One region of the Streptomyces sp. NPDC051561 genome, then DNA from elsewhere that is predicted to be linked to it. Evidence: riboswitches for the same ligand, from Rfam matches in the RefSeq annotation. Region 1 holds a riboswitch; the other holds the start of a gene.

The links. A riboswitch is a leader RNA that binds a small molecule or an ion and turns the genes downstream of it on or off. The one in region 1 is predicted to bind glycine.
Region 2: it holds a riboswitch for glycine, as region 1 does, so the genes downstream of both, gcvT (glycine cleavage system aminomethyltransferase GcvT) here and gcvP (aminomethyl-transferring glycine dehydrogenase) in region 1, are expected to answer to the same signal.

What each region holds. Positions count from the first base shown of each region.
Region 1 is NZ_JBITDM010000007.1:353,105-362,031, reverse strand. It holds gene ACIA73_RS19340 (DNA polymerase IV) at 1-1,351, shown strand, start outside; gene ACIA73_RS19335 (PRC-barrel domain-containing protein) at 1,506-1,871, opposite strand; glycine riboswitch at 1,996-2,096, shown strand; gene gcvP (aminomethyl-transferring glycine dehydrogenase) at 2,299-5,184, shown strand; gene ACIA73_RS19325 (DUF5999 family protein) at 5,305-5,502, opposite strand; gene ACIA73_RS19320 (hypothetical protein) at 5,840-6,442, opposite strand; gene ACIA73_RS19315 (glutamate--cysteine ligase) at 6,958-8,466, shown strand; gene ACIA73_RS19310 (substrate-binding domain-containing protein) at 8,671-8,927, opposite strand, start outside.
Region 2 is NZ_JBITDM010000009.1:6,781-15,707, reverse strand. It holds gene ACIA73_RS21015 (ABC transporter permease) at 32-1,048, opposite strand; gene ACIA73_RS21010 (enhanced serine sensitivity protein SseB C-terminal domain-containing protein) at 1,427-2,209, opposite strand; gene ACIA73_RS21005 (enhanced serine sensitivity protein SseB) at 2,400-3,185, opposite strand; gene ACIA73_RS21000 (AAA family ATPase) at 3,390-4,094, opposite strand; glycine riboswitch at 4,243-4,339, shown strand; gene gcvT (glycine cleavage system aminomethyltransferase GcvT) at 4,518-5,645, shown strand; gene gcvH (glycine cleavage system protein GcvH) at 5,805-6,179, shown strand; gene glyA (serine hydroxymethyltransferase) at 6,209-7,468, shown strand; gene ACIA73_RS20980 (L-serine ammonia-lyase) at 7,653-8,927, shown strand, end outside.

The DNA.
Region 1 (8,927 bases):
CGAGGCGAGGCGCTTCGGAGTGCACTCGGCGATGCCGATGGCGCAGGCGCGGAGGCTGGCGCCCAATGCGGCCTATCTGGTGCCGCGGTTCACCCTGTACCGGGCGGTGAGCGAACAGGTGATGGAGCTGCTGGCGCGGTTGTCGCCGTTGGTCGAGCCGTTGAGCCTGGACGAGGCGTTCGTGGATCTGGAGGCGGGCGGGGCGGCCCGGGACGAGGAGTCCGCGCGGGCGGTGGGGGAGCAGCTGCGGCGGGACATTCGTGCGGTCACGGGGCTCAGCGGGTCGGTGGGGCTCGCGGGGTCCAAGATGCTGGCCAAGATCGCTTCCGAGGAGGCCAAGCCGGACGGGCTGGTGCTGATGGAGCCGGGGGCGGAGCGGGAGTTGCTCGCTCCGATGTCGGTACGGATTCTGCCCGGGGTCGGTCCGGCCACCGGGGACCATCTGCGGCGGGCCGGGATGACGACGGTGGCGCACCTTGCCTCTGCGGGCGAGGACGAGCTCGTACGGCTGCTGGGTAAGGCGCACGGGGCCTCGCTGCACCGGATGGCGCTCGGGCTCGACGACCGGCCCGTGGTGGCCGAGCGGGACGCGAAATCGGTGTCTGTGGAGGACACCTTCGACGTGGACCTGCACGACCGGGTGCGGGTGCGGGCGGAGGTGGAGCGGCTGGCTGTGAGGTGTGTGGAGCGGCTGCGGGGGGCGGGCCGGTCGGGGCGGACCGTGGTGCTGAAGGTGCGGCGGTTCGACTTCTCGACGCTGACCAGGTCGGAGACGTTGCGGGGGCCGACGGATGATCCCGAGGTGGTGCGGGAGGCAGCAGCGCGGTTGCTGGAGGGGGTGGATACGACGGGTGGGGTGCGGCTGCTGGGAGTGGGCGTGACGGGGCTGGCGGACTACACGCAGGAGGACCTCTTCGCGCAGGCGGCGCGGGCCGCGGAGGCGGCCGAGGCCGTAGGGGCGAACGGTGCGACTGGGGCGAGCGGTGCCGTGGCTGGAGGCTCCGAGGCGGCGGCGGGAGGTGCTGAGGGGGCGGCCGGTGAGGTCGCGGAAGTGGTGGTCGCGGGCTCGGCGGCGGCCGGGGAAGGGGCTGGGGCCGGCGAGCTTGCTGCGGCCCCTGTGGAGGCGGGTACCGAGGTGCGGTGGCACGCGGGGCATGACGTGCGGCATGCGGTGTACGGGGCGGGGTGGGTTCAGGGGAGTGGGGTGGGGCGGGTGACGGTCCGGTTCGAGGAGCCGGGGTCGGTGGGGCCGGGGCGGGTGCGGACGTTCCGGGTGGATGACCCGGAATTGACCAAGGGGGAGGCGTTGCCGTTGGTGGGGAAGGCTGAGGAGGGGGCGGGGGGCCGGTAGGGGGGCGGGGGTGCTGGGCGGCCCTTGGCGGGCGCCGGCTCGGGGTGCGTGGGCCGGTTCCGTCCCGCCGCCGTCGACGAGGCGCGCGCATGCCACTGCTTGCGGCCCCGCCACTGCGGAGGCGGAGTCGTTCGGGGGTGGCCCCGGGGCGGGGCTAGCTGTCTTCGCCGGCGAGGGTGCCGAAGTTCCGGTCGGGGGCGGCGGGGGGCGCGGCGTGGAGGCCGTAGTGGCGGTAGAGCTGGAGTTCCTGCTCGGGGGAGAGGTGGCGGCCCACGCCGAAGTCCGGGGCGTCCTTGATGAGGGACTTTTCGAAGGGGATGCGAAGGGTGTTGTTCTCAAGGGAGCTGGGTTCGAGGGGGACGAATGCGTCCCGGGAGAAGAGACCGGTACGGACGGCGGCCCACTCCGGGACGCCGGTGGCGTCGTCCAGGTAGACCTCGTCCACCGTTCCGATCTTGGTGCCGTTGCGGTCTAGTGCCTTGCGGCCGATCAGGCTGCGCGGATCGATGTCGGTCTGCACGGTCCCTCCAACTGGTCGCAACTGCTGCTTGAACCCCGTAAAACACTACGAAAGAGCAGATTCGTGAGCCTGGCCACTCGAGGGAACAGGGCAGTAGTGCGCTGGTAGGCTGGCCGACGGCTGCTGACCCCGTGCGGGAGAGTCCTCCGAGAACGAATGTGTCGGAGGCGCCGAAGGAGCAACTCCTCCCCGGAATCTCTCAGGCCCCTGTACCGCATGGACGAGGTCACTCTGGAAAGCAGGGTGGAGTACGGACACGGCGCAGGCCGGGTCGTTATCCGCCCTCACCGACGGTGAAAGTCGGGGCGTTGATGATCTTGACGCCCCGGTGAAGCTCTCAGGTTGAGATGACAGAGGGGGAGGCCGTCCGGGCGCCCGTGCCGTGGTGCCCCTCGCAGGTCGTGTCAGACCAGGAGGCCTTCCGCAGATGACCGCCAACCGTATTTCGCTCGAAGAGCTTGAGCGTGGCATCCCCTTCGAGCAGCGTCACATCGGACCCGATGTCGAGGCGCAGGCGAAGATGCTGGCGCAGGTGGGGTACGGGTCGCTCGACGAGCTGACCGATGCTGCCGTGCCGGACGCCATCAAGAACGCCGCCGCCCTCGGGCTGCCGGACGCGCGGACCGAGGCCGAGGTCCTGGCCGAGCTGCGTACCCTGGCCGACCGCAACCAGGTGCTCGCCCCGATGATCGGGCTCGGGTACTACGGGACCTTCACCCCGCCGGTCATTCTGCGCAATGTGATGGAGAACCCGGCCTGGTACACGGCGTACACGCCGTACCAGCCGGAGATCTCGCAGGGCCGGCTGGAGGCGCTGCTCAACTTCCAGACCATGGTTGCCGAGTTGACCGGACTGCCGACCTCCGGAGCCTCGCTGCTCGACGAGGGCACCGCCGCCGCCGAGGCCATGTCGCTCGCGCGCCGGGTGGGCAAGGTCAAGGGCGGTGTCTTCCTGATCGATGCCGAGACGCTGCCGCAGACCATCGCCGTGATCGAGACGCGTGCCGAGCCGACCGGTGTCGAGGTCGTCGTCGCCGACCTGGCGGAGGGGATTCCCGCCGAGGTCGCCGAGCGCGGGGTGTTCGGTGTGCTGTTGCAGTACCCCGGTGCCTCGGGTGTGGTGCGGGACATCAAGCCGGTGATCGACGCGGCGCACGAGCTCGGCGCCATCGTCACCGTTGCCGCTGATCTGCTGGCGCTGACGCTGCTGACCTCACCGGGCGAGCTGGGTGCGGACATCGCCGTCGGCACGACGCAGCGGTTCGGTGTACCGATGGGCTTCGGCGGTCCGCACGCCGGATTCATGGCCGTACGCGAGAAGTTCGCGCGCAGCCTGCCGGGACGGCTCGTGGGTGTCTCCGTGGACGCGGACGGCAACAAGGCGTACCGGCTGGCGCTGCAGACGCGTGAGCAGCACATCCGCCGTGAGAAGGCCACCAGCAACATCTGTACCGCGCAGGTGCTGCTCGCCGTGATGGCGGGAATGTACGCCGTCTATCACGGGCCGGACGGACTCAAGGGCATCGCCCGCCGGACGCACCGGTACGCGGTGATCCTCGCCCAGGGGCTGCGGGCCGGTGGCGTCCGGATCGCGCACGACGCGTTCTTCGACACCGTGACCGCACAGGTGCCCGGCAAGGCCGCCGAGGTGGTCGCCGCCGCCCGTGAGAACGGGGTCAACCTGCGTCTTGTCGACGGCGACACCGTCTCCTTCGCCTGTGACGAGACCACTCTCCGCGCACAGGTCACGGCCGTATGGGCTGCCTTCGGGGTCGAGGGCGACATCGCGGCGCTGGACACCACGGCCACGGACGCGCTGCCCGACGCGCTGCTGCGCACCGACGCGTACCTGACCCACCCGGTCTTCCACCAGCACCGCTCCGAGACCGCGATGCTGCGCTACCTGCGCAAGCTGGCCGACCGCGACTACGCGCTCGACCGCGGCATGATCCCGCTCGGCTCCTGCACCATGAAGCTGAACGCGACCACCGAGATGGAGCCGGTGACCTGGCCCGAGTTCGGGCAGATCCACCCCTTCGCGCCCATCGAGCAGGCCGCCGGATATCTGACGCTGATCCGTGAGCTGGAGGAGCGGCTGGCCGAGGTCACCGGGTACGACGCGGTGTCGATCCAGCCCAACGCCGGTTCGCAGGGCGAGCTTGCCGGACTGCTCGCCGTACGGGCGTACCACCGGGCCAACGGCGACGAGCAGCGCACCGTGTGCCTGATTCCGTCGTCCGCGCACGGCACCAACGCCGCGAGCGCCGTGATGGCCGGCATGAAGGTCGTCGTCGTCAGGACCGCCGACGACGGCGAGGTCGACGTCGAGGACCTGCGCGCCAAGATCGAGCAGTACCGCGACGAGCTGTCGGTGCTGATGATCACCTACCCGTCCACGCACGGTGTCTTCGAGGAGCACGTCGCCGACATCTGCGCGACCGTGCACGAGGCCGGCGGCCAGGTGTACGTCGACGGCGCCAACCTCAACGCGCTGGTCGGCCTCGCCAAGCCGGGCAAGTTCGGTGGCGACGTGTCGCACCTGAACCTGCACAAGACCTTCTGCATCCCGCACGGCGGCGGCGGCCCCGGCGTCGGCCCTGTCGGTGTGCGCGCGCACCTGGCGCCGTACCTGCCGAACCACCCGCTCCAGCCGTCGGCCGGTCCGGAGACGGGCGTCGGTCCGATCTCGGCGGCGCCGTGGGGTTCGGCCGGAATCCTGCCGATCTCGTGGGCGTACGTACGTCTCATGGGCGGCGAGGGCCTGAAGCGCGCCACCCAGGTCGCGGTGCTCGCGGCGAACTACATCGCCAAGCGCCTGGAGCCGCACTACCCGGTGCTCTACACCGGCCCAGGCGGCCTGGTCGCGCACGAGTGCATCGTCGACCTGCGCCCGCTGTCCAAGGCGACCGGTGTGAGCGTCGACGACATCGCCAAGCGGCTCATCGACTACGGCTTCCACGCGCCGACCATGTCCTTCCCGGTCGCCGGGACACTCATGATCGAGCCGACCGAGAGTGAGAACCTCCCGGAGCTGGACCGTTTCTGCGACACGATGATCGCGATCCGTGGCGAGATCGAGAAGGTCGCTGGGGGCGAGTGGCCCGCCGAGGACAACCCGCTGCGCAACGCCCCGCACACCGCCGCCGCGCTCGGTGGCGAGTGGGACCACGCGTACAGCCGCGAGGAGGCCGTCTTCCCGGCCGGGGTTTCCGCGGCCGACAAGTACTGGCCGCCGGTGCGCCGGATCGACGGTGCGTTCGGCGACCGGAACCTGGTGTGCTCGTGCCCGCCGATGGACGAGTACGACAACTGACGTTCCAGCGCTGAGCAGTTGAGCGGACGCTGAGATGCGTCGGGGCCGGTGCGGAGTGGAAACTCCGGGCCGGCCCCTCGTCGTACGTACTGCGGTGGTGCCTGTTCGTGCGCAGTGCCCTCAGGCAGCGGTGACCACGACCAGCGGGCGGTGCGGCGCGATGATCTGCCCGTTGGGCAGCAGCTCGCCGGTGTCCTCGAAGAGGAGGACGCCGTTGCACAGCAGGCTCCAGCCCTGCTCCGGGTGGTGCGCCATCGGATGGGCGGCCTCCCGGTCGGCGGATTCGGCGGTCGGGCAGAGTGGCTGGTGCTGGCACATGGATGGGTTCTTTCGCTGCGTGGTGGTGGTGAAATTGTTCTCGCGGCTTGAATCGGTGTTCATTGCCGCCCCCCGTATCAGTTGGTTCGGTTCCAGTGTTGCCCCACGGGCGTCGATCCGCAGGGATTTCACGGCAGCACTTCTTATTGGTTGAGGACGCGTCACCCGTGCGGACGGTTCAGCCCAACTGGCCCCTCTCTTCGGGTGGTTCGGGGTGGCCCGTGCGGGCTAGTCCGGACGGGGACTTGCGTGTACGGGGCATCCGGCGCGTTCCGTTCGGGCAGCGCCGTGCCCCGCACCCGGCGGTCGGGAGCGGGGCACGGGAGAAGCGGCGGTTTCAGGCGGGCTGACCGAGGAGCGGGGCGGTCCGGGTGGGGGCCGGGTTGAGCCGCAGGGTCAGTACGGGCAGCAGATCGGCCACGGTGCAGGGCTGATGTGCGGCGATGCCGGGAGGTGCGGGGGCCAGCGGCACCAGGACGTCGGACGGGGCCGGAACGCCGGTGGTGGCGTCGGCGGTGGGGTCGCGGTGCAACCACAGGGTCAGCATGTAGAGGGCGGGAATGGACAGCAGGCGCGGCTGGTAGACGGCCGGCATGGCCTCCGCGTGACGCAGTGCGCGCTCGGTGGAGTTCAGGTAGGGGCCTTCGAAGAAGTGGGAGAAGGTCCAGCCGTCCGGGGTGAGAACGGTGTCGGCGGCGGCTACGGCCCGCTCGCCGTGGCGGATCAGGAAGCGCCACGCGGTGAGGCGGGTGCGCGGCGGGCGGCCGTCCGGGGTGATCTCGTCCCAGACGTGGACCGGAAGCGGAAGTTCGGGAGTGAGGGGCCCTGGATGGGAGCGAAGGGCCGGGGTGCGGGGCTCGCGTACGGCGGTGGGGGAGCCGAGTGCCGCGAGGACGCTGCGCAGGGCGGGCGCGGGAGCCGGGGGTACGTGCAGCGGCATGGTGGGTCGCCTCTCGCTCGGGAGACACGGTGGAACCTGGGCAGTGCGGACGACGCTGTCAGCGGTGCGGGGCCAGAGGGGGCCTTGGGCGACGGCCCGGCGTCAACTCTCTGCCTCGTTCGCGGAGTTTATACGACACGTGTTCACACGATGTTTCGGCTAGCTGTCGTGGATATTGCGCGCAAGGCGATATCCGGTCTTTTTGCAGCTCCATTGGGTGCGAGAAAGATCCCGATTTCCGGGGCGATCCGACGAGTTTTCGCAGGCCTGCTCCGAGGATCTTCGTGTGCGCGGTCGGCTTGAACTCGTCGGCGTTTATCACCACTTGCGTACGACCGGTAACTGCACCCTGCACCTTGCCTGCGGAATGTGCCCGAAGGAATCCGCGTCGAGCGTACTGCGTACCTGGCTCTGGCGGGGCGTTATGGATCAGTCCGCCGGGGCATCATCGACCGTGAACCGCACAGCTGCAGCGGCCGTTGCCGGGGTGCTCCCGGTCCAGGAAGGAAGCTCCGATGGGTGAGAAGGTCGTGGCAGACGGATTCGATCTGTCGGACCGGCAGAGGTACCGGCGCAAGCTCCACGAGTGTTTGGAGGGGCTCGGGCGGCTTCTGGAGGAGAAGCGGTTCGACCGGCCGAAGAATCTCATGGGGCTGGAGATCGAGCTGAATCTCGCGGGGCCGGACGGGCTGCCGAAGATGATGAATGCAGAGGTACTGGAGCGGATCGCCAGCCGGGATTTCCAGACCGAGCTGGGGATGTTCAACCTGGAAGTGAATATTGTTCCGCACCGGTTGGGCGGACGAGTTCTCGATCAATTGGCGGAGGAGCTGCGTACCGGTCTCGGATATGCGCACCGCAAGGCCGCCGAGCTCGATGCGGGAATTCTGATGATCGGCATTCTGCCCACGCTGGGGCAGGACGACCTGGTGCACGGCAACCTGTCGGACGTGGACCGCTATGTGCTGCTCAACGACCAGATCGTGGCGGCCAGGGGCGAGCACTTTCAGCTGGACATCGAGGGTGTCGAGCGGTTGACCTGCACTTCCGCGTCGATCGTGCCGGAGTCGGCGTGCACGTCCGTGCAGTTGCACCTCCAGGTGACGCCGGGGCGGTTCGCCGATGTGTGGAATGCGGCGCAGGCGGTGGCGGGGGTGCAGATCGCGGTGGGGGCCAACGCGCCGTTCGTCTTCGGGCGGGAGCTGTGGCGGGAGTCGCGGCCGCCGCTGTTCCTCCAGGCGACGGATACCCGGCCGCCGGAGCTGGTCGCCCAGGGGGTGCGGCCGCGGACCTGGTTCGGGGAGAAGTGGGTGGACTCCGCGTACGAACTCTTCGAGGAGAACCTGCGGTACTTTCCCGCGCTGCTGCCGATCTGTGACGAGGAGGAGCCGTTGCGGGTACTGGACGACGGCGGGGTGCCTCGGTTGCAGGAGCTGGTGCTGCACAACGGGACGGTCTATCGGTGGAACCGGCCGGTGTACGGGATCGCGGAGGGCGTGCCGCATCTGAGGGTCGAGAACCGGGTGTTGCCGGCGGGGCCGACGGTGACGGATGTGATCGCGAACGCGGCCTTCTACTACGGGCTGGTGCGAGCGCTCGCTGAGGACTCCAGGCCGGTGTGGCGGCGGATGGGGTTCGAGGAGGCGGAGGCGAACTTCGATGCGGCGTGCCGGTACGGGATCGACGCGGAGCTGGTGTGGCCGCGAGCCGGGCGGGGGTCGGGGACGCAGCGGGTGCCGGCGGTGAAGCTGGTGCGGGACGAGTTGCTGCCGTTGGCGGCGGCGGGGCTGGATGCGTGGGGGGTGGAGGCGGCGGATCGGGATCGGTATCTGGGGGTGATTGAGGAGCGGTGCCGGAGGAGGGTGAATGGGGCGTCCTGGCAGGTGGAGACGTATCACCGGGCGGTGGAGGCGGGGCTGGGGAGGGAGGCGGCGTTGGCGGCGATGACGCGGAGGTATGGGGAGTTGGCGGGGGAGGGGGAGGCGGTGCATTTGTGGCCGGTGGGGTTTCCGGGGCCGGGGTGAGGTGGGGGTGTTGGCGGGGTGAGGTGAGGGAGCGGGGCGGGTGGGGTACGGGGCCGGGGCGGGTGGGGTGCGACTCCGTCGGGGGCCGCCCCCTTGCCCGCCCGTTCCGCCCCCGGGGGGCGGCCCCGCCGCCCAAGCGGGCGGGGTATGGCGGGGAGGGGGTGGCCCCGCCGGCCAAGGGGGCTGGGGTAACGGGGGTGGGGGTTAGGAGGATTGGGCGGATTCGGTTATGGCTTGGAGGATTATGGCGGGGATTTGGGAGGGGTCGTTCACCTGGTAGCCGCCGCCGCCGGTGGTTGCGGCTATTTGCTGGAGTTCGGACTTGTCGGCCTCGGGGCCGACGGCGATGGCGATCAGCGGGATCGGGCGCAGCGGGTCGGCGGCGGTCTTGAGCCGGGAGATCAGGGCGCTGCGGGTGATCGAGACCGGGTCCTGGTTGGAGCCGTCGGTGAGGATCACCA
Region 2 (8,927 bases), on a different contig from region 1:
GCGCGGCCCGAGCGGGCTGCGGGCCCCGAGGTCAACGGGTGCCCTTCGGGTCGAGTGCGTCGCGCACCCCGTCGCCGAAGAGGTTGAAGGCGAGCACCGTGATGAAGATCGCCAGACCGGGCACGATCATGAACATCGGGTCGCTCTGGTAGGTGTCCACGGCCTTGTCCAGCATCTGGCCCCAGGACGAGGTCGGCGGCTTCACACCGGCGTTCAGGAACGAGAGCGCGGCCTCGGTGAGGATGTTGGTGGGGATCATCAGCGTCGTGTAGACGGTGATCGGCGCCACCAGGTTGGGCAGCAGTTCCTTGAAGAGGATGTACGCCCTTCCCGCGCCCAGGCTGCGGGAGGCCTCGACATACTCCTTCTCGCGCAGCGACAGCGTCTGACCTCGGACGATGCGGCCGATGTAGGGCCAGCCGAAGAAGCCGATGACCATCACCAGGATGAAGATGCGCACCGTGCTGCCCTCCATGCCCAGGAGGTTGCCCGGCAGCACGGAGACCAGCGAGATGATGAAGAGCAGCTGCGGGAAGGCCAGCAGCATGTCCATCACGCGGCTGATGATCGCGTCGATCCAGCCGCCGAAGTAACCGGCGATGATGCCGAGCACGGTGCCCAGGACGACGGCGACCATGGCGGCCAGGAAGGCCACCAGGAGCGAGATCCGGGCGCCGTAGACGACCCGGCTGAAGACGTCGCGGCCGTTGCCGGGCTCGACGCCGAGCAGGAAGTCCGAACTCATCCCGCCGAACATGCTGTCCTCGACGCCCTTGGCGACACCGAACAGCGGGTCGATCTTGTCCTGGTGGAACTCGTCGGGCGGGTGGCCCAGCACACTCACGATCAGCGGCGCGAAGATCGCCACCAGGATCAGCATGATCACGACCACGCCACCGGCCAGCGCGAGCTTGTCCCGCTTGAGTCTGGTCCAGGCGATCTGTCGCAGCGACCGCCCCTCGACCGACTTCTTCACAACATCGGCGGCGACGTCGGCGTCAGCGGCCTGATCCGCGTCGGACGATATGTCGTGCAATGGTGCCGTCATCGTGGTGGGGACCCCTCTCGGCCGACGGTGGTCGGCCCTTACCCGCCGCTGTGGCGGCTTGGAGCTTGTCGAACACAGGGCGAACGCCCCTTGATTCGGGGAGTCTTCAATGCGCGCCCGCCGCCCCGCCAGACCCCCCGGCCAAAGGATGCGCAACCGTGACGCTTTCTGCGGTGTTCCGGTATCCGGACGGGGCAGAACGAGGGTCGAACAGGGGGCAATTGGGCGCATCGCCCGGCAGTACTACCCAACTACCACCCAGGGCAGTCAAATTGGGACAGACCTCAACTTCGCCGTGCGGCGAAGGAGTTGGCGCGAGAAGGGGCGCGTACGAAACCGTACGCAAGCAGCCTCAAACGGGCGCCCTGTGGGGGTGTTTCAGTACGCCCGCGAGGGCGGGTAGCCGTACCCCGGAGCACCGGTCGGAGCCGGCGCGTGCGCGTCACGGGTGTAGAACGGGCGGGCATTGGCGCGCAGCCACATCCCGACCGGGTCGTGCTCGTCGGTCATCGCGACCGTGGACACCGGCAGCCCGTCCGGGACCACGCTGATGGACTGCTGCATCATCGCCCGCACCGCCTCGACCGACTGCCGCCCGGTGTCGTACAGGTCCAGACCGATGGCGAGGTACGGGGCGCCGAGCGCGGGTGTCACCCAGGCGCGGCTGAGTGCGCGGACGGCCGGGGTGTGATGGGCGTTCTGGGCCAGCCGGGCATAGAACTGCGGGATCTCCAGCGCGGGTTCGGAGATCCGCAGTGGTCCGGCGGGCATCCGGTCGAGACCGGTGGCGACGCGCCTGAGGTCGAGCCAGGGGATGCCGAGGCCGCCGCCGGGTGCGTGCGGGTTGAGCCAGATGCCCCAGCGGTCGGGGTAGAGGGCGCGGGCCAGGTCCTGGCCGGTGGCGACCTCGTACGCCCGGTTCCAGCCGCTCGCGGCCAGCTCCTGGGCGGAGGTCACGCAGGGGGCGTAACCGAAGCCCTCGACCTCCATGTTCCCGTACTGGGCGTCGGGGGATCCGGCGGTGCCGTGCCAGAGCAGCATCCACAGCTTGCCGTCGACGAGGGCGTGCAGCAGCGCCTCGTACGCGTCGTACCGCCCCGGGGTCACCTGGCGCAGCATGTGCTCGACCTGTCCGGCCGCCGCGGTGCCTGACGCGCTCACCCTGGGTCCCGCCCCTCTTCGATCCACCATGTCGACCAGACCACCCCCGTGTGGCGAGGTCATCAAACCAGCTTAAGCGGCACTACTGACACCGAGTCGGGTTCGGTTTCGAAGTCTTCGCCGGTCTTCGCCGGTCTTCGCCGGTCTTCGCCGGTCTCCGTCCCCGCGCGGGCTCCTCGGCCCCAGGCTCTCAGTGTTCCCTCCGGTAGAACGGCCGCACACGCTCCAGCATCCACTCGGCCACCGGGTCCTGTGCCATGTCGAGCAGCAGCAGGTGCACCGGCCACCGCACCGGTTCGCGTCCGAGCGCCCGGCCGAGCGCGTCCATCGGCGCGTTGCGGTCCGCGCCCTCCCACGACGACACCTGCACGCCGATGAACAGCTCGTCCGGCCCGCCCTCGACGCTGGCGAGCGCCCGCCTGGCGGTGACCACGGTGCCGCTCTGCTGGAACTCCCCCGCGGCCGCGGCCAGGAAGTCGACCGGCTCGTCCTGCCAGTCCGGCTCGAAGAGCCGCACCCGGCCGCCGGTCGCGGGCCCGTCCAGCGGAGTGTGTCCCGCCTTGCACAGCACGGCCACGGCGGGCGGCGGCAGGGGTACGACGACGGCGGCGCCGGGGTTCACCACGATGCCCAGCTGCGGGGGCAGCCCCCGGGCGAACTCCACGGCGGGGGCCACCGCGAAGGACATGGCGCCCGCACCCCGCCGGAACTGTTGCTCGGAGCTGAACACGGGGACGTACGCCTGGCCGTCGATCTCCGTGGTGGGCAGGTCGAGGGGGCCGCTGTCCGGGCCGCCGCCGTTGGGCAGCGGGATCCACAGAGGGCTGCGGCCGAGCACCTCGACGATGCGCCCGCCGGCGGAGGTGCTGCCGAGGGAGGCGATCAGTACCTCTTCGAGTTCATTGGCGGGTCCGCCGCCGCCCGGGCCGTCCGGCCCCTGTCCGCCGTACTGCCCCGTCGTCTCCGGAAAATCCACGGACCGTCCCCTTCGTGCTGCCGCGTCGTGCCTGCCGCGTCGTGCCTGCCACTCCCCGTCCTGCGCGACCGACCATAGCGCCGGGCCGGTCCCCGCACGGCAGGTGCACTCCACGGTCACTTTCCGCAGTCGCCGCACCGCGGAGCGTGCCTCTCGGCATCACGCCGCCGAAGGCCGCCCCCGTACCGTGCCGTCCCCCTGCCCTCACTCCACCTCGAACCCGATCTCGCGCAGCACCCCCGCCGCCTCCCGGTCCAGCAGCACCGCCGAGGCGCACCCGGCCGGCAGTCGCTCGCCCTCCGCGTCCCGCACCAGCGCCCCGACCGCCCGCCGGTGCCGGGCGAAGGCGTAGCCGGAGACTCCGCGTCCGCGCTCCCGCTGACCGTCCCTGGCCACCTCGGGCGTCACGTCGAGCAGCACCAGCCGCAGCCCGCGCCCCCGGCGCCGCGCCTCACGCGCCAGCCACCGCCGCACCCACGTCTGCGTACCGCAGTCGTGCACCACCACGCTCGCGCCGGAGCGCAGTGCCCGGCGCAGCCCCGCGTAGTGGGCGATCCGCACCAGCGGCCGGTAGAGGGCGTACGGCAGCCAGGCCGGCGTACCGCCGTCCCAGCGCTCGCGGACGTCCTGGGAGTCGATGGTCCGCACACCCGTGGTCGTACGCCTGATCAGGGTGCTCTTGCCGCTGCCCGGCAGTCCGGACACCACCACCACGTCCCCGGCCGCAAACATCAGCCGCCGTGGACTGCGCCCGGCCCGCTCCCGCAGATCGCGCACGACCGGCACCGGCACGGGCCTCACCGCTCTCACGCCCGCCTTCGGCCCGACCGAGCCCGCCACGCCTGCCGCGCTCACCGCGCCCGTCGCGCCTGCCGTGGCAACACCGCTGGATTGCTGCAACGCCCTCACCCCTCCCCCTGCTGGGTACGACTTCACCCTTGCCCAAGAAGTGTAAAGAAAAGGTAATGCGGGACAAGCGATTTGCCGACCGAGGGGGGCGTGCAATGATGTGCCCGCCGGGCAGCCCCCGTGCACCCTCAACTTCACAACGGCCGCATGAATCCGCGCGGGAGAGTTCCTGGCAGCACTGCCGGGGACGCCGAAGGAGCAAGCTCCTCCCTTGAATCTCTCAGGCCCCGTACCGCGCGGGCGAGGCAGATCTGAAAAGCGGGGTGCCCCGGGCACCCCCACCCAAGGTGCAAGCCGGCCGCACACGTTGCGGCGGCGAACCTCTCAGGTTCCGATGACAGATGGGGAGGACAGTCCTCGTCGTCATGCCCGCGCATGTGTCAGTGCCTGTCTGCACATGTCTGCTGCCTTGGGAGCCGTTTCATGAGCACCACCCGCCACACCGCCCTCGATGCCCTGCATCGCTCGCTCGGCGCGACCATGACCGACTTCGCGGGCTGGGACATGCCCCTGCGCTACGGCTCGGAGCGCGACGAGCACAACGCGGTACGCACCCGGGCGGGCCTCTTCGACCTCTCCCACATGGGCGAGATCACGGTGACCGGCCCGCAGGCCGTCGATCTCCTGAACTTCGCCCTGGTCGGCAACATCAGCACCGTCGGCGTCGGCCGCGCCCGGTACACGATGATCTGCCAGGAGGACGGCGGCATCGTCGACGACCTCATCGTCTACCGCCTCGCCGAGAGCGCGACCGCGCCGTCCACATACATGGTCGTCGCCAACGCCGGCAACGCCCAGATCGTGCTGGACGCCCTCGTCGCCCGCGCCGCCGGCTTCGACGCCGAGGTCCGCGACGACCGCGACGCGTACGCCCTGATCGCCGTCCAGGGCCCCGAGTCCCCCGGCATCCTGAAGTCCGTCACGGACGCCGACCTGGACGGGCTGAAGTACTACGCCGGTCTGCCCGGCACCGTCGCCGGTGTCCCGGCCCTGATCGCCCGTACCGGCTACACCGGCGAGGACGGCTTCGAGCTGTTCGTCGAGCCGCAGCACGCCGAGAAGATCTGGCAGGCGCTGACCGAGGCGGGCGCGGGCGCCGGACTGATCCCCTGTGGCCTGTCCTGCCGCGACACCCTCCGCCTGGAGGCGGGGATGCCGCTGTACGGCAACGAGCTGACCACCTCCCTCACCCCCTTCGACGCCGGTCTGGGCCGGGTCGTGAAGTTCGAGAAGGACGGCGACTTCGTCGGGCGTACGTCGCTCCTGGCGGCCGCCGAGCGCGCCGAGACCGCACCCCCGCGCAAGCTCGTCGGGCTGATCGCCGAGGGCCGCCGGGTCCCGCGCTCCGGCTACCCGGTCGTCGCGAACGGCCAGGTCATCGGCGAGGTCACCTCCGGGGCCCCGTCCCCCACCCTCGGCAAGCCGATCGCCATGGCCTACGTCGACGCCGCCTTCGCCGCGCCCGGCACCGAGGGCGTCGCGGTGGACATCCGGGGCAGCCACGAGCCGTACGAGGTCGTGGCGCTGCCGTTCTACAAGCGCCAGAAGTAACGTCGCTGCGGGCGGCCGGATCGACGTACCCCCGGCCACCCGACGTGACGTACGCCGCCCGCGCCATCTGACGGATACGTCCCGCTTCGCGATGTACGCCCGTCTCATTCCGCAAGACCCTGTTCCTCAGCACTCCCCCGCATCCAGGAGAATTCAGCCATGAGCAACCCCCAGCAGCTGCGTTACAGCAAGGAGCACGAGTGGCTCGCGACGTCCGAGGACGTGGCGACGGTCGGCATCACGGAGTTCGCGGCCAACGCGCTCGGTGACGTCGTCTTCGCTCAGCTCCCTGAGGTCGGCGACACGGTGACCGCGGGCGAGACCTGTGGCGAGCTGGAGTCGACCAAGTCCGTCAGCGACCTGTACTCCCCGGTGACCGGCGAGGTCGTCGAGGCCAACCAGGACGTCGTGGACGACCCGTCGCTGGTGAACTCCGCCCCGTTCGAGGGTGGCTGGCTGTTCAAGGTACGCGTCACGGAGGAGCCGGCCGACCTGCTCTCCGCCGACGAGTACTCCGCGCTCTCCGGCAACTGAGCTACCAAGAACCCCTAGGGACTCGCCTGATGTCGCTTCTCAACTCCTCCCTCCACGAGCTGGACCCGGACGTCGCCGCCGCCGTCGACGCCGAGCTCCACCGCCAGCAGTCCACCCTCGAAATGATCGCCTCGGAGAACTTCGCTCCGGTCGCGGTCATGGAGGCCCAGGGCTCGGTCCTCACCAACAAGTACGCCGAGGGCTACCCGGGCCGCCGCTACTACGGCGGCTGCGAGCACGTCGACGTGGTCGAGCAGATCGCGATCGACCGCATCAAGGCGCTGTTCGGCGCCGAGCACGCGAACGTCCAGCCGCACTCCGGTGCGCAGGCCAACGCCGCCGCGATGCACGCCCTGATCAAGCCGGGCGACACGATCATGGGCCTGAACCTGGCCCACGGCGGTCACCTGACCCACGGCATGAAGATCAACTTCTCGGGCCGTCTCTACAACGTGGTCCCGTACCACGTGGACGAGAGTGGCGAGGTCGACATGGACGAGGTCGCCCGCCTCGCCAAGGAGTCCCAGCCGAAGCTGATCGTGGCCGGCTGGTCGGCGTACCCGCGCCAGCTGGACTTCGCGAAGTTCCGCGAGATCGCGGACGAGGTCGGCGCGTACCTGATGGTCGACATGGCGCACTTCGCGGGCCTGGTCGCCGCCGGGCTGCACCCCAACCCGGTGCCGCACGCCCACGTGGTCACCACCACCACCCACAAGACCCTCGGCGGCCCGCGCGGCGGCGTGATCCTCTCCACCGCCGAGCTGGCCAAGAAGATCAACTCCGCGGTCTTCCCCGGTCAGCAGGGTGGCCCGCTGGAGCACGTGATCGCGGCCAAGGCGGTCTCCTTCAAGGTCGCGGCCTCCCCGGAGTTCAAGGAGCGCCAGCAGCGCACCCTGGACGGCGCCCGCATCCTGGCCGACCGCCTGGTCCAGCCGGACGCCACCGAGCACGGCATCTCCGTCCTGACCGGCGGCACCGACGTGCACCTGGTCCTGGTCGACCTGCGCAACTCGGAGCTGGACGGCCAGCAGGCCGAGGACCGCCTCCACGAGGTCGGCATCACGGTCAACCGCAACGCCATCCCGAACGACCCCCGCCCCCCGATGGTCACCTCGGGCCTGCGCATCGGTACCCCCGCCCTTGCCACCCGCGGCTTCCTGGCGGAGGACTTCACCGAGGTCGCCGACATCATCGCGGAGGCCCTCAAGCCCTCGTACGACGTCAAGGCGCTCTCGGCCCGCGTGACGGCGCTCGCCGACAAGCACCCGCTTTACCCTGGACTGAAGTAGTTCCGTACGCTTCATCTGGATGTAGAAGTCCATCCATAAGCAAAAAACGGGGCACCGCGCACACTGGTACCAGTGAGTGCGGTGCCCCGCCCCTTGCACCCCCGCACACCCGTGCCTCCGCACCACCGCACTGCTGTCCCCCCGACGGACAACGGCGTCCGCCACCCTTCTGAGGAGTTTCGCTGTGGCCATCTCGGTCTTCGACCTGTTCTCGATCGGCATAGGCCCGTCCAGCTCCCACACGGTCGGCCCCATGCGGGCCGCCCGGATGTTCGTGGGACGCCTGAAGAAGGACGGTCTGCTCGCCCAGACCACCTCCGTCCGGGCCGAACTCTTCGGCTCGCTCGGCGCGACCGGCCACGGCCACGGCACCCCCAAGGCCGTCCTGCTCGGCCTGGAGGGCCACTCCCCGCGCTCCGTCAACGTCGAGACCGCCGACGCCGAGGTCGACCGCATCCGCGCCACCGGCAAGCTGCGCCTGCTCTCCACCGAGATCGGCTCGGCTCACGAGATCGACTTCGACGAGCCGAACGAGCTGATCCTCCACCGCCGCCGCTCGCTGCCCTACCACGCGAACGGAATGACCCTCTTCGCGTACGACGCCCAGGGCGCCCCGCTCCTCGAAAAGACCTACTACTCGGTCGGCGGCGGCTTCGTCGTCGACGAGGACGCGGTCGCGGGCGACAACCCGATCGTCCCCGACGACACGGTCCTCAAGCACCCCTTCCGCACCGGCGACGAACTCCTGCGCCTCGCCCGCGAGACCGGCCTCTCCATCTCCTCCCTGATGCTGGAGAACGAGAAGTCCTGGCGCACCGAGGAAGAGATCCGCGAGGGCCTCCTCGAAATCTGGCGCGTCATGCAGGCCTGCGTCTCACGCGGCATCTCCCGCGAGGGCATCCTCCCCGGCGGCCTCAAGGTACGCCGCCGCGCCGCCCACACGGCCCGCCAGCTGCGCGCCGACGGCGACCCCAAGACGCACGCCATGGAGTGGACCACCCTCTACGCGATGGCCGTCAACGAGGAGAACGCCGCAGGCGGCCGCGTCGTCACCGCCCCCACCAACGGCGCCGCCGGCATCATCCCCGCCGTCCTGCACTTCTACATGAACTTCGTCCCGAACGCCGACGAGGACGGTGTCGTCCGCTTCCTCCTCGCCGCCGGCGCCATCGGCATGCTCTTCAAGGAGAACGCCTCCATCTCCGGCGCCGAGGTCGGCTGCCAGGGCGAGGTCGGCTCCGCCTGCTCCATGGCCGCCGGCGCCCTCGCCGAGGTCCTCGGCGGCTCCCCCGAACAGGTCGAGAACGCCGCCGAAATCGGCATGGAACACAACCTCGGCCTCACCTGCGACCCCGTCGGCGGCCTCGTCCAGATCCCCTGCATCGAACGCAACGGCATGGCCGCCGTCAAGGCCATCACCGCCGCCAAGATGGCAATGCGCGGCGACGGCTCCCACAAG